3 regions of the Streptomyces sp. Ag109_G2-15 genome follow, and region 2 is predicted to be linked to each of the others. Evidence: riboswitches for the same ligand, from Rfam matches in the RefSeq annotation. Region 2 holds a riboswitch; each other region holds the start of a gene.

Region 1 (4,029 bases), on a different contig from region 2:
TCCCCGCGGGTACCCGGCGCGGAGGAGTCTGCCGATCTCCTGCGCCTCGGGCTGAAGGCCATCCCCGCCGAACGTCTGTGGGTCAACCCCGACTGTGGTCTCAAGACGCGTGGCTGGCCCGAGGTACGGGCCAGTCTGGAGAACCTGGTGGCTGCGGCGCGGACCGTGCGCAGGGAGATCTAGCCACCGAGCCGGGCGCGCCCCGGTCGAACCGACCGGGGCGGCCTGCGCGGCTGCCCGGCATGCCCGTACCGTCGTACGCAGCCAGTCCGGAACACCCCGCCCCGCGGCGGAAGCAGAGGAGCAGCCGCGTGACCAGCCGTGTCACTCTCATCTCACCGGCGACCACGCCGTCGCTGCGGCGGGCCCGCTTCGACGACGGCGACTCGATCGAGGACAGCGCGGCGGCGCGGGCCAGGTCGGCGGCCGGGTCGCTGCCCGCCGCGGTGCGTGTCCTCGTCTCTCCCAGCGTGCGCTGCCGGGAGACAGCCTCGGCGCTCGGCCTCGACGCCTCTCCGCAGCCGGAACTCTCGGGCCTGGACGTGGGCCGGTGGCGGGGGCGGACGCTGGACGACGTCGGTGCCGTAGAGCCGGAATCGGTGGCCGGCTGGCTGGCCGATCCGGGTGCCGCACCGCATGGCGGGGAGTCGGTACGGGAGCTGTGTGCCCGGCTCGCGCGCTGGCTGGACACGAGTGGTGCGGTGGACGGCAGGACGATCGCCGTGGTGGAGCCGGAGGTCGTACGGGCCGTGGTGGTGCACGCGTTGGGCGCGCCCGAGGCGGCGTTCTGGCGCGTCGACGTCCCGCCGCTCACGGCGACGGAGGTCACCGGCCGCTCCGGGCGCTGGAACGTGCGGCTCGGACACGTCCTCGCCGGGCCGGGCGACTGACGGCGGTCAGGCGGTCGCGTCCCGATGGCGGCGCAGCAGTGCCGCGATCGCGCACCGCAGGCAGTCGGTGTCCGTGTCCCCGGTCGTGTCGTGGTGGCCGTGGCAGTCGGCCGCCGCCTGTCGGCCCGCGCCCTCATCCGCCGTACGGCAGGCCGCCGTTGGGCCCCCGACCAGGGCTTCGAGTTCTTCGAGGAGTCTCTCGGTCCGCTTGACCTGCTGGGCGAGCACCCGTACCCGCGCGCTCTGGCCGCCGATCTGGCGTCGGCTGGCGATGAGTTGTGCGTACTCCTCCACGGTCAGGGCGACCGCCTCACGTCCGCCGAGAGTGATGTGGCGCGGTTCGGGACGTTGTCTGGCCACTCGGCTCCTCCGCTCGTCGCCTCCTCCGGTGTCCGGGAAACGCGAGAGGGCCCCCGGACGGTTCCGGAGGGCCCTCTCGTGTCCTGAAGGGATCAGTGCGTGGCGGGAACTCTCCGCCCGGACTCGGCGGTCGCGGGCTTCGGGTTCAGCTGCCGCTCGGCCAACTCGCCGAAGAGCAGGCCGAATCCGCCCCACAGAACGGCCTGGATGGCCAGTGCGGAGAGGCGGAACCGCCACAGCAGGGTGGCCGGGAAGTCCTTCGGCACCTCGTTGACGGCCGGCAGGAAGGCGTAGGCCAGGCCGATCGCGACGGCGAAGGCGGCGACCGCGAGGACGGTCGCGTACCAGGTGCCCAGGGTGGGTACGAGGCGCTTGCCCAGGATGGTGGCGGCGACCGCCAGGAGCACGCCGAGCAGCATCATCAGGAAGTACAGGGTCGTCCGCTTGCCGATGGTGTCGGGGTCGCCGACCGACGGCGGGTTGGCCGGGTACTTCAGGAACGGGACGACGTAGACGGCGAGCAGTGCGCAGCCGGACAGCAGCAGCGCGGTCGCCCGCGGGCCGAAGCGGCCGACGCGGCCGAGCGCGACGCAGAAGGCGAGCGCCGCGATGCCGCCGAAGGCGACCCCGTAGACGAGGACACCGGTGGCCAGGCCCGCGGTGGACTGCAGGGAGCGGGAGACGACCTCCATCTCGTGCTCGTGGGAGTGGGCGTCCTCGAAGCTGATCGCGTTGTCGACGCTCGGCTCACCGAGGAAGTAGGCGACGACCAGGGCGAGTACGCCGGCGGCGAGGCCGGCGAGCATGCCTCGCACGAGGAGGTTTCTTACCGTTGTGGAGTTCATGGGTGCGCGGTGTCCCTCGCGTCAGTGGCAGGGGAACCCGAGCAGGTGGCGGGCGTCGTGCACCCACTCGTGGACGTCCGTGCCGTTGAACACGGAGGTGGCGCCCTGCTCGGCGCCGACGAAGTAGAGCAGGACGAGCATCAGGATGCCGAAGAAGACCGCCCAGGGTGCGATTGCCTTGAGCGGCAGCGTGGCGGGAACGGCGGGGGTGGTGGCTGTCGGCTGGGCGACGGTCTGCGCCATGGCAGGACCTCCTCTGGGAGTTCGCGTCCCATCTCGGTGGTGCACATGACGACGGCCACGGGTCTGACTCACGGGTCCCCAAGGGGTGTTCCGCATACAGTGGCGCGACCGTGCCGGATTCCCACCGGCTTCCGTCTCGCCGTCGTCGATATCGGACAGACCGTACCGCGTGGCGCGTGCATGGCCAAGACCGCGTGGTCCGTCGTGATCTTCCTCTCGCGTCGGCCGTCACGGCGAGGCCGGGGTGCGGTCTGCCGGGCCGTGCGGCCCGGCAGACCTGCCCCGTCACACTGCCGTCAGCCGCGGCGGCCCGACGGATCGGGCGCGACCGTGTCCCGGTTCTGGCCGGGGACCGAACCGGCGTCAGGAGACCCGGCGCCGACGGGCGCTCCCTGCGCCCGGTCACCGTGGCCCGGCCACCACGCGGCGTGGCCGATCAGCGCGGTGAGGCTCGGCGTGAAGAACATCGCCATCACGAAGGCCGCGACCGCGATGCCGAAGGAGACCGCGAAACCCATCTCCGTCAGCAGCGCGTTGCCCGCCAGCATCATCGTGGCGAAGGTCGCCGCCAGGATGAAGCCGGCCGCCGCCACGGTCGGCCCGGCGTGCCGGAGCGCCATGCCGGCCGCCTCGCGCGGCTCGCGGCCCTCGCGGGCCTCCTCGCGGAGCCGGGCGATCATGAGGATGTTGTAGTCGGTGCCGATGGCGACCACGAACAGGTACATGATCACCGGGAGCATGAACATCAGACCCGAGTGTCCCTGTCCCTCCTGGAAGATCCAGACCGTGGCGCCGAGGGTGGCACCGAAGCCGAGGCCCACCGAGGCCATCAGGTACCAGGGGGCGACCACACTGCGCAGCAGCAGCCCCAGGATGACCATGATGAGGAGGGCGGCGACGGGGAAGACCGTCCGGTAGTCGTGGTTGACCGCGGTCTTGATGTCCTTGTAGATCGAGGACATGCCGCCGACGACGGCCTCCGTGCCGCCGGGGGCGTCGGAGTGCGCGACGTCGCGCACCTCGCCCACGACGTCGATCGCCTTGTCCGTCGAGGCCTCGTACTTGAGCGTGACGGTGAAGTCCGCGGTGGTACCGCCCTTGTTCACCTGGGTCATGCGCGCGCTCGCGACGCCGTCCACGGCGCCGAGCTTCCGCGCGTACGTGTCGAAGGCGGCCTTGTCCAGCGGCTTGCCGTCGGTGCTCGACAGGTAGACGTCGGTGGGTGCGGCGGCGCCCGCCGAGTACGCCTTCTGCATCTCGTCCTGGACGACCATGGACTCCTTGGTCTTGGGCATGGAGCCCGCCGCCAGGTCGAACGTGGCGTTGAAGCCGAGGGTGCCCAGCGAGAGGGCGACCAGGACGAGGCCGGACACCGCGGCGGTCAGCGCCGGGCGGCGCTGCACGCCCCGGCCGAGGGCGGCGAACCGGGCGTTCTCCGGCTCCCGCTGCCAGGACTTGGAGGGCCAGAAGACCTTCGGTCCGATGAGCGAGACCACGGCCGGGATCAGGGTCAGGCCCGCGACCAGGGTGGCGGCGACCGCGATGGCGAGCGCCGGGCCCATCTGCTTGAGGAAGCCGAGCGTGGACAGCACCAGCGCGAGGAAGGCGATGATGACCGCTCCGGCGGCCGAGGCGATGGCCTCGCCGACCCGGTCGACCGCGTTGACCATGGCCTGTTTCGGCTCGTCGCC
Region 2 (4,029 bases):
TCTCCGCGGGTCTGGCCATCGCGCTCGGCACCTACATCGGCGGCTGGCGCATCATCCGCACCATGGGCAAGGGCCTGACCGACCTCGAGCCGCGACAGGGCTTCGCCGCCCAGACCAGCGCGGCCACGGCCATCCTGGCCTCCTCCCACCTCGGCTTCTCCCTCTCCACCACCCACGTCGTCTCCGGCTCGGTGATGGGTGCGGGCCTGGGCCGCAAGGGCGGTGTGGTCCGCTGGTCCACCGCGACCCGCATGTTCATCGCCTGGGCGCTGACCCTGCCGGCCGCCGCGCTGGTCGGCGCGGGCGCCGAGTCCGTCACGGACCTGGGTGACTGGGGCACCGCGGTCGTCGCCGTCTTCCTGGTCGGCGCCAGCGCCACGATCTGGAAGATCTCCCGTCGCGAGGTCGTCGACCACACCAACGTGGTCGCCGACACGACGGAGCCGGCCGGCGTGGTGACCACCGCCATCGCCGCGGTGACCCCGCCGCCCGCGGGCACCGTCGCCGATGACCTGTCGGCCACGATCCCGGCTCCGGCCGTGACCGCCGCCACCGCCACCGACCCGGCTCCGGCGGCTCCGCCGGCCGCCGCGGTCTGACCGCCCAGTACCGAAGGAAGCATCCCCATGAAGATCGACTGGGCGGCCCTCGGCTCCGTCTTCGGCGTCAGCCTCGCGTTCACGGTGGGCCTGGTGGCCCTGTTCACCCTCGGCGTCAACGGCCTGTCGCGCCGCGAGAAGGCGGTGGCGCAGGGTGGGTCCGCGGCGCTGGCGGTGACTGGTGCGTACGTGTGCTTCGCGGCTTGTGCGGCTGCGGTGGCTTACGGGATTTACTTGATCGTGGCGAAGCCCTGACGGCTGATCCACGCGTTGTCCGCCCTGTCGGGGCCATCTACCGGTGGCCTCGGCAGGGCGGAGTCATGTCGGCTTCCGGGGGAATGCTGAGCGACGGCTGGGACTTCGTCACGTTCGGTGGATGGGGGCCCAAGTAGCCGCACAGGGGCTGGATGGGGCCTTGGGTGAGGTGGGCGAGGGGGTAGGTCAGGGTGCCCGCGTCGGTGTAGCCGTGTAGACCCCGTCTGCGCCGCAGCGAAAGTTCCGTCCGACCGGAACAGCGCGGCAGACACGTCCGACTCGTCCGTCACAGGCTCCGGCAGAGGGCCCAACTCGGTTCGCATCTTGAATGGACAGGACCGTCCGAGTCGTCCTGAAGCACAGCAGCGGTGGTGCCGCTTGCGTGCGCCATGGCCCGCACGTTGCCCAACGGCCCATCGGCGTGGGCGTCCCACGTCGGGTGGACACGGAATTCGAGGAGGTCCCGCCCCGTCACCAGGTCATGCGGCAGGACCCACCCGACGTCGAGCAGCTCCCCCTGCCTGGACTCGACGCCCCAGCTGACCCCGGATCCCCAACGTCCGTCGGATCCATCCCCATTCGACCACTGCATGTTCACCGTGAAGTGCGCCTCCGTGGAACCCCGCGCCACTGCGATTGCCTGCTGGAGGGTCTCCGCCGCCACACCGGCCGCCGTGCCGCCCCGTGAGACCCGCTGCACCCCGCCGGGACGCTCGCCCGCCACCTCCAGCAGTACGGCCTGGCCGTCGTCCAGCAGCATCTCGCCCACGTACGCCACCGTGTGTCCCCTCCCACGCCCGTTGCATCCCGTATGAGACGTACGCGCTCTTGCAGGCGGTCACCGTCCGTGAGGACAAGCGGGATTCCCGAATGCCGCCCGACGGAGGGGAATTCACCGCAACCCGGTCCACCCTCACCGCCCGCCGTGCTGGCGATGTGGGCCTCAGCACAGTCCGGCGTCCCAGGTCAAAGGCAAGTTGACGGCCCTTCCGGGTGCGTGGTGGACTGCCCAGGCCATGTACGGCGGCAGGAGAGGAAGCCGGTGCGAATCCGGCGCGGTCCCGCCACTGTCACCGGGGAAGAAAACCCCGGGAGCCAGGAACTCTCACCGCCGGTCTCGTCGAACCAGGGCGCGGACACCCTGAGTGAGGACATATCGCCATGCGCGGCTGCCGATTGAGGTTCAGTAACCGGGCCCTGCCTGCCCCCACGGCCGGCTGAGCCGATGGGTGCCGATCGCTGCTACGCGTACGGCGCCGCCGCCGGCCTCATCGGCGACCTGCTTCTCGGCGATCCGCGCCGCGGGCATCCGGTCGCCGCGTTCGGGCGGGCTGCCGCGGCCGTGGAGCGGGTGTTGTGGCGCGACCACCGTGGCTGGGGGGCGCTGCACACCGTCGTGTGCGCCGGAGGTGCCGTCGCGCTGGGGGCCGTGGCCGAGCGGGCCGTGCGCCGCTCCCCCCTCGCTTCCGTGGCGTTGGCCGGTGCCGCCACCTGGGCTGTCGTCGGGGGCACTTCGCTCGCCCGGGAGGCGCGGACCATCGGGCGCGCCCTGGAGGCCGGGGATGTCGAGGCGGCCCGGGTGCGGCTGCCGCATCTGTGCGGGCGGGATCCGCAGGCGCTGGATGCCGACGGGATCGCGCGGGCCGTCGTGGAGTCCGTCGCCGAGAACACCTCCGACGCCGTCGTGGGGGCCCTGGTGTGGGGTGCCGTGGGTGGGGTGCCCGGGCTGCTCGGGTTCCGGGCCGTCAACACCCTGGACGCGATGGTGGGGCACAAGTCGGCCCGCTACCGGCGCTACGGCTGGGCCTCCGCCCGGCTGGACGACGTCACCGGGTGGCCGGGGGCTCGGCTGACCGCCGTGCTGGCCGCCGTGGCCGGGCCCGACCCGCGGGGTGCCCTGCGCGCCTGGAAGGCCGACGCCCGCAGGCACCCGAGCCCCAACGCCGGTCCCGTCGAGGCCTCGTTCGCGGGTGCCCTCGGTGTGCGGCTGGGCGGGACGCTCTCCTACGGCGGGCGCGTCGAACACCGGCCCGTGCTCAACGGGGACACCGGGCGGGCCGTCCGGGTCACCGACATCGACCGGGCCGTACGGCTCTCCCGCCGGGTCGGCCTGCTCGCGCTCGGCGTCACGGTCGCCGCGCGCCGACTCGTGAAGGGACGTGCGAAGTGAACGGTGGTCTCCTCGTCGCCGGCACCACCTCCGACGCCGGCAAGAGCGTCGTGACGGCCGGGATCTGCCGGTGGCTGGTGCGCCAGGGCGTCAAGGTCGCGCCCTTCAAGGCGCAGAACATGTCCCTCAACTCGTTCGTGACCCAGGAGGGTGCCGAGATCGGGCGGGCTCAGGCCATGCAGGCCCAGGCCTGTCGCGTCGAGCCGACCGCGCTGATGAACCCCGTGCTGCTCAAGCCCGGCGGTGAGCAGAGCAGCCAGGTGGTGCTGCTCGGGAAGCCGGTCGGTGAGCTGAGCGCGCGCGGGTATCACGGGGGGCGCCAGCAGCGGCTCCTCGGCACGGTGTTGGACTGTCTCGCCGAGTTGCGGGGCACGTATGACGCGGTGATCTGTGAGGGGGCGGGGAGCCCGGCCGAGATCAATCTGCGGCGGACCGACATCGTGAACATGGGGATCGCGCGGAACGCGCGGCTGCCGGTGCTCGTCGTGGGTGACATCGACCGCGGGGGCGTCTTCGCCTCCTTCTTCGGGACCGTCGCGCTGCTCTCGCCCGAGGACCAGGAGCTGGTCGCCGGGTTCCTGGTCAACAAGTTCCGCGGCGATGTCAGCCTGCTGGAGCCGGGGCTCGACATGCTGCACGGGCTGACCGGACGGCACACGTACGGCGTCCTGCCCTTCCGGCACGGGCTCGGCATCGACGAGGAGGACGGGCTGCGGGTGTCCCTGCGCGGGACCGTGCGGGAGTCGAACACCGCCCCGCCCGTCGGCGAGGACGTCCTGCGCGTCGCCGTCTGCGCGGTCCCGCTCATGTCCAACTTCACCGACGTGGACGCGCTGGCCGCCGAACCGGGTGTCGTGGTGCGGTTCGTGGACCGGCCCGAGGAGCTGGCCGATGCCGACCTGGTCGTGATCCCGGGGACCCGGGGGACGGTCCGGGCGCTGGAGTGGTTGCGGGAGCGCGGGCTCGCGGAGGCCATCGTCAGAAGGGCCCACGACGGGCAGCCGG
Region 3 (4,029 bases), 2.8 Mb from region 2:
CCGCTCGGCCCGGCATGTGCACGGCGTGGACGGGATGGGCGACCTCGGCCTGCCCGCCCCCCGACGCGGCCGCGCCGCCGTGGACGCCGTGACCCTGCTGTACCGCGAGATCCTGGCCTCCCCGACCCCGGTCACCCTGATCCCGACCGCACCGCTCACCAACATCGCCCTCCTGCTGCGCACGCACCCGGAGGTGACCCGGAACATCGAGCGGATCGTGTTCATGGGCGGCGCGGTCGCCACCGGGAACGCCACACCGGTCGCCGAGTTCAACGTCTGGCACGACCCGGAGGCGGCGGCGATCCTGCTCGGCGCCGGGGTGCCGGTCACCATGTACGGGCTCGACGTGTTCACCCGGGTCGTCGTACCGGGCGCGGACGTACGGCGGCTGCGGGCGAGCAAGGAACCGGGCACCCGGCTGGCCGGCGAGCTGCTGGCCCACCGCCCGTCCGCGCCCGACCCCGACGGCGACGACCCGGCCGGCGGCCTCGGTGACGCGGGCGCGGTGTGCGCGGTCGCGGACCCGGGCGGCATCGGCACCCGCCTGCTGCCGGTCGAGGTCTCCCTGGCTCCCGGCCCGACCCGCGGCCAGACGATCGTCGACCGCCGCGCCCGCCACGGCGAGTCCGAGATCCACCACGGCGCGCGTGAACAGGCCCTGGTGGACGTGGCGTTGGAGGTGGACGTGGATCGGTACGTGAAGCTGTACCTGGAGACGGTGGAGCGCCGCCACGCCACCAGGCCCTAGTCCGAGGCGGCGGCGCCGGCCGGGTTCGACCAGCGCTCCTCCACCCTGGCGATCCGCCAGTACGACAGCGCCGCCGCCCACACCACCACGAACAGGCCGACGATGATGTAGCCGACGCTGTCCAGGTCGATCCCGGCTATCCAGCCGGTGACGGCGTCGGTCAGGTCGAACTTGTCGTGCAGGACGCCGACCAGCTCGATCGTGCCGATGAAGAAGGCGACGGCGATGGACAGGCCGGTGATGGTGAGGTTGTAGAAGACCTTGCGGACGGGGTTCGAGAACGCCCACTGGTAGGCGAAGTTCATGAACGTGCCGTCGAGGGTGTCGAACAGGCTCATCCCGGCGGCGAAGAGGAGCGGGAGGCAGAGGATCGCGTACCAGGGCAGGCCCGCCGCCGCTCCCGAGCCCGCCATGACCATCAGCGTGACCTCGGTGGCCGTGTCGAAGCCGAGCCCGAAGAGGAAGCCCAGCGGGTACATCTGGCCGGGGCGGCTGATCGACTTGGTGAGGCGGCCGAGGAGCCGGTTCATGAAGCCCCGGGAATCCAGGTGCTGTTCGAGTTCCCTCTCGTCGTACGTCCCCGCCCGCATGGCCCGGAAGACCTTCAGGATGCCGGCCAGGGCCACCAGGTTGAGGGCGGCGATGAGGTAGAGGAACGTGCCCGAGATCGTCGTACCCAGGAAGCCGAGCACCTGGTGGGTGCGTGAGTGCTCGTTCATGACCCTGCCCGCGAGCTGGGTGCCGCCGGCGATCAGGGCGGCCAGCAGCACCACCACGCTGGAGTGGCCCAGCGCGAACCAGAAGCCCACCGACACCGGCCGCTTGCCGTCGGCCATCAGCTTGCGGGTGGTGTTGTCGATGGCGGCGATGTGGTCGGCGTCGAAGGCGTGCCGCATGCCGAGGGTGTAGGCGGTGACGCCGAGGCCGATGCCGAAGACGTCCCGGCCGACCTGGTAGTGCTCGGGGGCGACGAGCAGGAAGAGCACGCCGAAGGCGACGACGTGCAGCGCGGCGATGACCGCCAGCAGCCCCGCCGTCCTGATCGTGTCCTCCCGTCGCCAGCGGAAAGCAGCAGCATCGGGCATCCCGGCCATCCGGTTCACGCTCCAGCACCTCGTGGATCAACTCGTGAGTGCCGTGGCCGGTCTCCTGGCTTACGGGTCGTGCGTCCGCCGTTCCTGCCTTCCCGGTCGTACGACCAGTGGCCCGGCGGCTGCCGGACGGAACGGGAACTCCCCGATCACAGTGGCGAGGGCCGCGTCGACCTTCCATCGACTTCCCGAGCACCACGGCCCGCCCACCGTAGGCGGCGATCCATTCGGCTGCAAAGCCGCATACCTGCCCAGGTATTGAAGATCACACAGCCGGGCACATGGCCGACCCGAGGTTCCGTTTCCGGGCAAGGTGGACAGAGTTCGGGTATGGCAGACCTCTCCTCCAGGAATCCCGACTGGTGGCGCCAGGCCGTCATCTACCAGGTCTATCCGCGCAGCTTCGCCGACGCCGACGGCGACGGCCTCGGTGACCTCAGGGGCGTCACCGAGCGCCTGGACCACCTCGCCACGCTGGGCGTCGACGCCCTGTGGCTCAGCCCCTTCTACCCCTCCGAACTCGCCGACGGCGGCTACGACGTCGCCGACCACCGGGACGTGGACCCGCGCCTCGGCACCCTGGACGACTTCGACGCGATGGCCGCCGAGGCCCACCGGCTCGGCCTGAAGGTCGTCGTCGACATCGTCCCGAACCACACCTCGCACCAGCACCCCTGGTTCCGGGAGGCGCTGCGGGCCGGACCCGGATCCGCCGCCCGCGAGCGCTACGTCTTCCGCCGCGGCCGTGGTGCCGCCGGCGAACTCCCGCCCACCGACTGGCAGTCGGTCTTCGGTGGCAGCGCCTGGCGGCGGGTCCCCGACGGCGACTGGTACCTGCACCTGTTCGCCCCCGAACAGCCCGACCTGAACTGGGCGAACGACGAGGTCCGCGCCGACTTCCGCACCACCCTGCGGTTCTGGTCCGACCGGGGCGTCGACGGTTTCCGCGTCGACGTCGCCCACGGCCTGGCCAAGGACCTGACCGAACCGCTGCGGGACGTGGGCGACCTGGGCGCCACGGGCGAGGATGCCCTGCTGCGGGTGGAGCCCGGCACGCACCCCTACTGGGACCGCGACGAGGTCCACGAGATCTACCGCGACTGGCGCAAGATCTTCGACGCCTACAGCCCGCCCCGCACCGCGGTCGCCGAGGCCTGGGTCCCGGACGCCCGCCGCGCCCTGTACGCCCGCCCGGACGAACTCGGCCAGGCCTTCGACTTCGAGTATCTGCAGGCCGGTTGGGACGCGAACGAACTCCGTCAGGTCATCACCGGCTCCCTGGCGACGGCCCGTGCCGCCGGTGCCAGTGCCACCTGGGTGCTCTCCAACCACGACGTCGTCCGCCACACCTCACGCCTCGTGCTCCCGCCCGGCACCGACGAGAACGCCTGGCTGCTGTCCGGCGGCACGGCTCCGGCGCCCGACCAGCAGGCGGGCCTGCGCCGGGCCCGGGCCGCGACCCTGCTGATGCTGGCGCTGCCCGGATCGGCGTACGTCTACCAGGGCGAGGAACTCGGCCTGCCCGAGGTCGCCGACCTGCCCGCCGAGGTGCTGCGGGACCCGATCTGGGAGCAGACGGGACATGCCCGCAAGGGCCGCGACGGGTGCCGGGTGCCGCTGCCGTGGACGACGACCGGACCGTCGTACGGCTTCGGGTCCGGGGCCGCCTGGCTGCCGCAGCCGCCGTCCTTCGCGTCGTACGCCGTCGAGGCCCAGGCGGGTGCCGAGGGCTCGACCCTGGAGCTGTACCGCACCGCGCTCCGGCTGCGCCGCAAGCTGCTGGAGGGCGAGACGCTGACCTGGACGCCCGACGCCCCGGCCGGGGTGCTGGACTTCGCCCGCACCGAGACCTGGCGCTGTGTCGCCAACCTCACCGCTGAGCCCGTACTACTGCCTCCGGGCGAGGTGCTGCTGGCCAGCACCCCGCTCCCGGAGACGGGCGTCCTTCCGCCGGACACCACGGTCTGGCTGGGCTAGCCGACGGTCGGGCTCGGGCTGGGCGCGGCGTTCCCCCCGCCGCCGTTGCCGGCGGTGAGGCCGTCGATGTCCACCGGTGTGGACGTGGCGTTCGGCGGCGGGGTGAGCACCACCTCGGGCTGGCCCGCCGGCGGGGGCGGCGGGGTCAGGTCGGAGTCGGGCAGCTTCGGCGGGGTGGTCTGCTGGAAGAGGGTCTGGTCGAAGTCGACCAGA

The links. Region 2 has a riboswitch for cobalamin ahead of CRP49_RS25030 (cobalamin biosynthesis protein). Riboswitches for the same ligand answer to the same signal wherever they lie in the genome.
Region 1: it holds a riboswitch for cobalamin, as region 2 does, so the genes downstream of both, CRP49_RS38740 (CbtB-domain containing protein) here and CRP49_RS25030 (cobalamin biosynthesis protein) in region 2, are expected to answer to the same signal.
Region 3: it holds a riboswitch for cobalamin, as region 2 does, so the genes downstream of both, CRP49_RS12400 (HoxN/HupN/NixA family nickel/cobalt transporter) here and CRP49_RS25030 (cobalamin biosynthesis protein) in region 2, are expected to answer to the same signal.

The regions. Positions count from the first base shown of each region.
Region 1 is NZ_OCNI01000002.1:496,274-500,302, forward strand. It holds gene metE (5-methyltetrahydropteroyltriglutamate--homocysteine S-methyltransferase) at 1-183, shown strand, start outside; gene CRP49_RS38725 (histidine phosphatase family protein) at 312-890, shown strand; gene CRP49_RS38730 (hypothetical protein) at 897-1,250, opposite strand; gene CRP49_RS38735 (CbtA family protein) at 1,343-2,095, opposite strand; gene CRP49_RS38740 (CbtB-domain containing protein) at 2,117-2,338, opposite strand; cobalamin riboswitch at 2,375-2,517, opposite strand; gene CRP49_RS38745 (MMPL family transporter) at 2,635-4,029, opposite strand, start outside.
Region 2 is NZ_OCNI01000001.1:5,569,488-5,573,516, reverse strand. It holds gene CRP49_RS25045 (inorganic phosphate transporter) at 1-599, shown strand, start outside; gene CRP49_RS25040 (hypothetical protein) at 627-854, shown strand; gene CRP49_RS25035 (hypothetical protein) at 1,141-1,632, opposite strand; cobalamin riboswitch at 1,838-1,980, shown strand; gene CRP49_RS25030 (cobalamin biosynthesis protein) at 2,080-3,024, shown strand; gene CRP49_RS25025 (cobyric acid synthase) at 3,021-4,029, shown strand, end outside.
Region 3 is NZ_OCNI01000001.1:2,788,593-2,792,621, reverse strand. It holds gene CRP49_RS12405 (nucleoside hydrolase) at 1-748, shown strand, start outside; gene CRP49_RS12400 (HoxN/HupN/NixA family nickel/cobalt transporter) at 745-1,842, opposite strand; cobalamin riboswitch at 1,870-2,054, opposite strand; gene CRP49_RS12395 (glycoside hydrolase family 13 protein) at 2,170-3,816, shown strand; gene CRP49_RS12390 (DUF4142 domain-containing protein) at 3,813-4,029, opposite strand, start outside.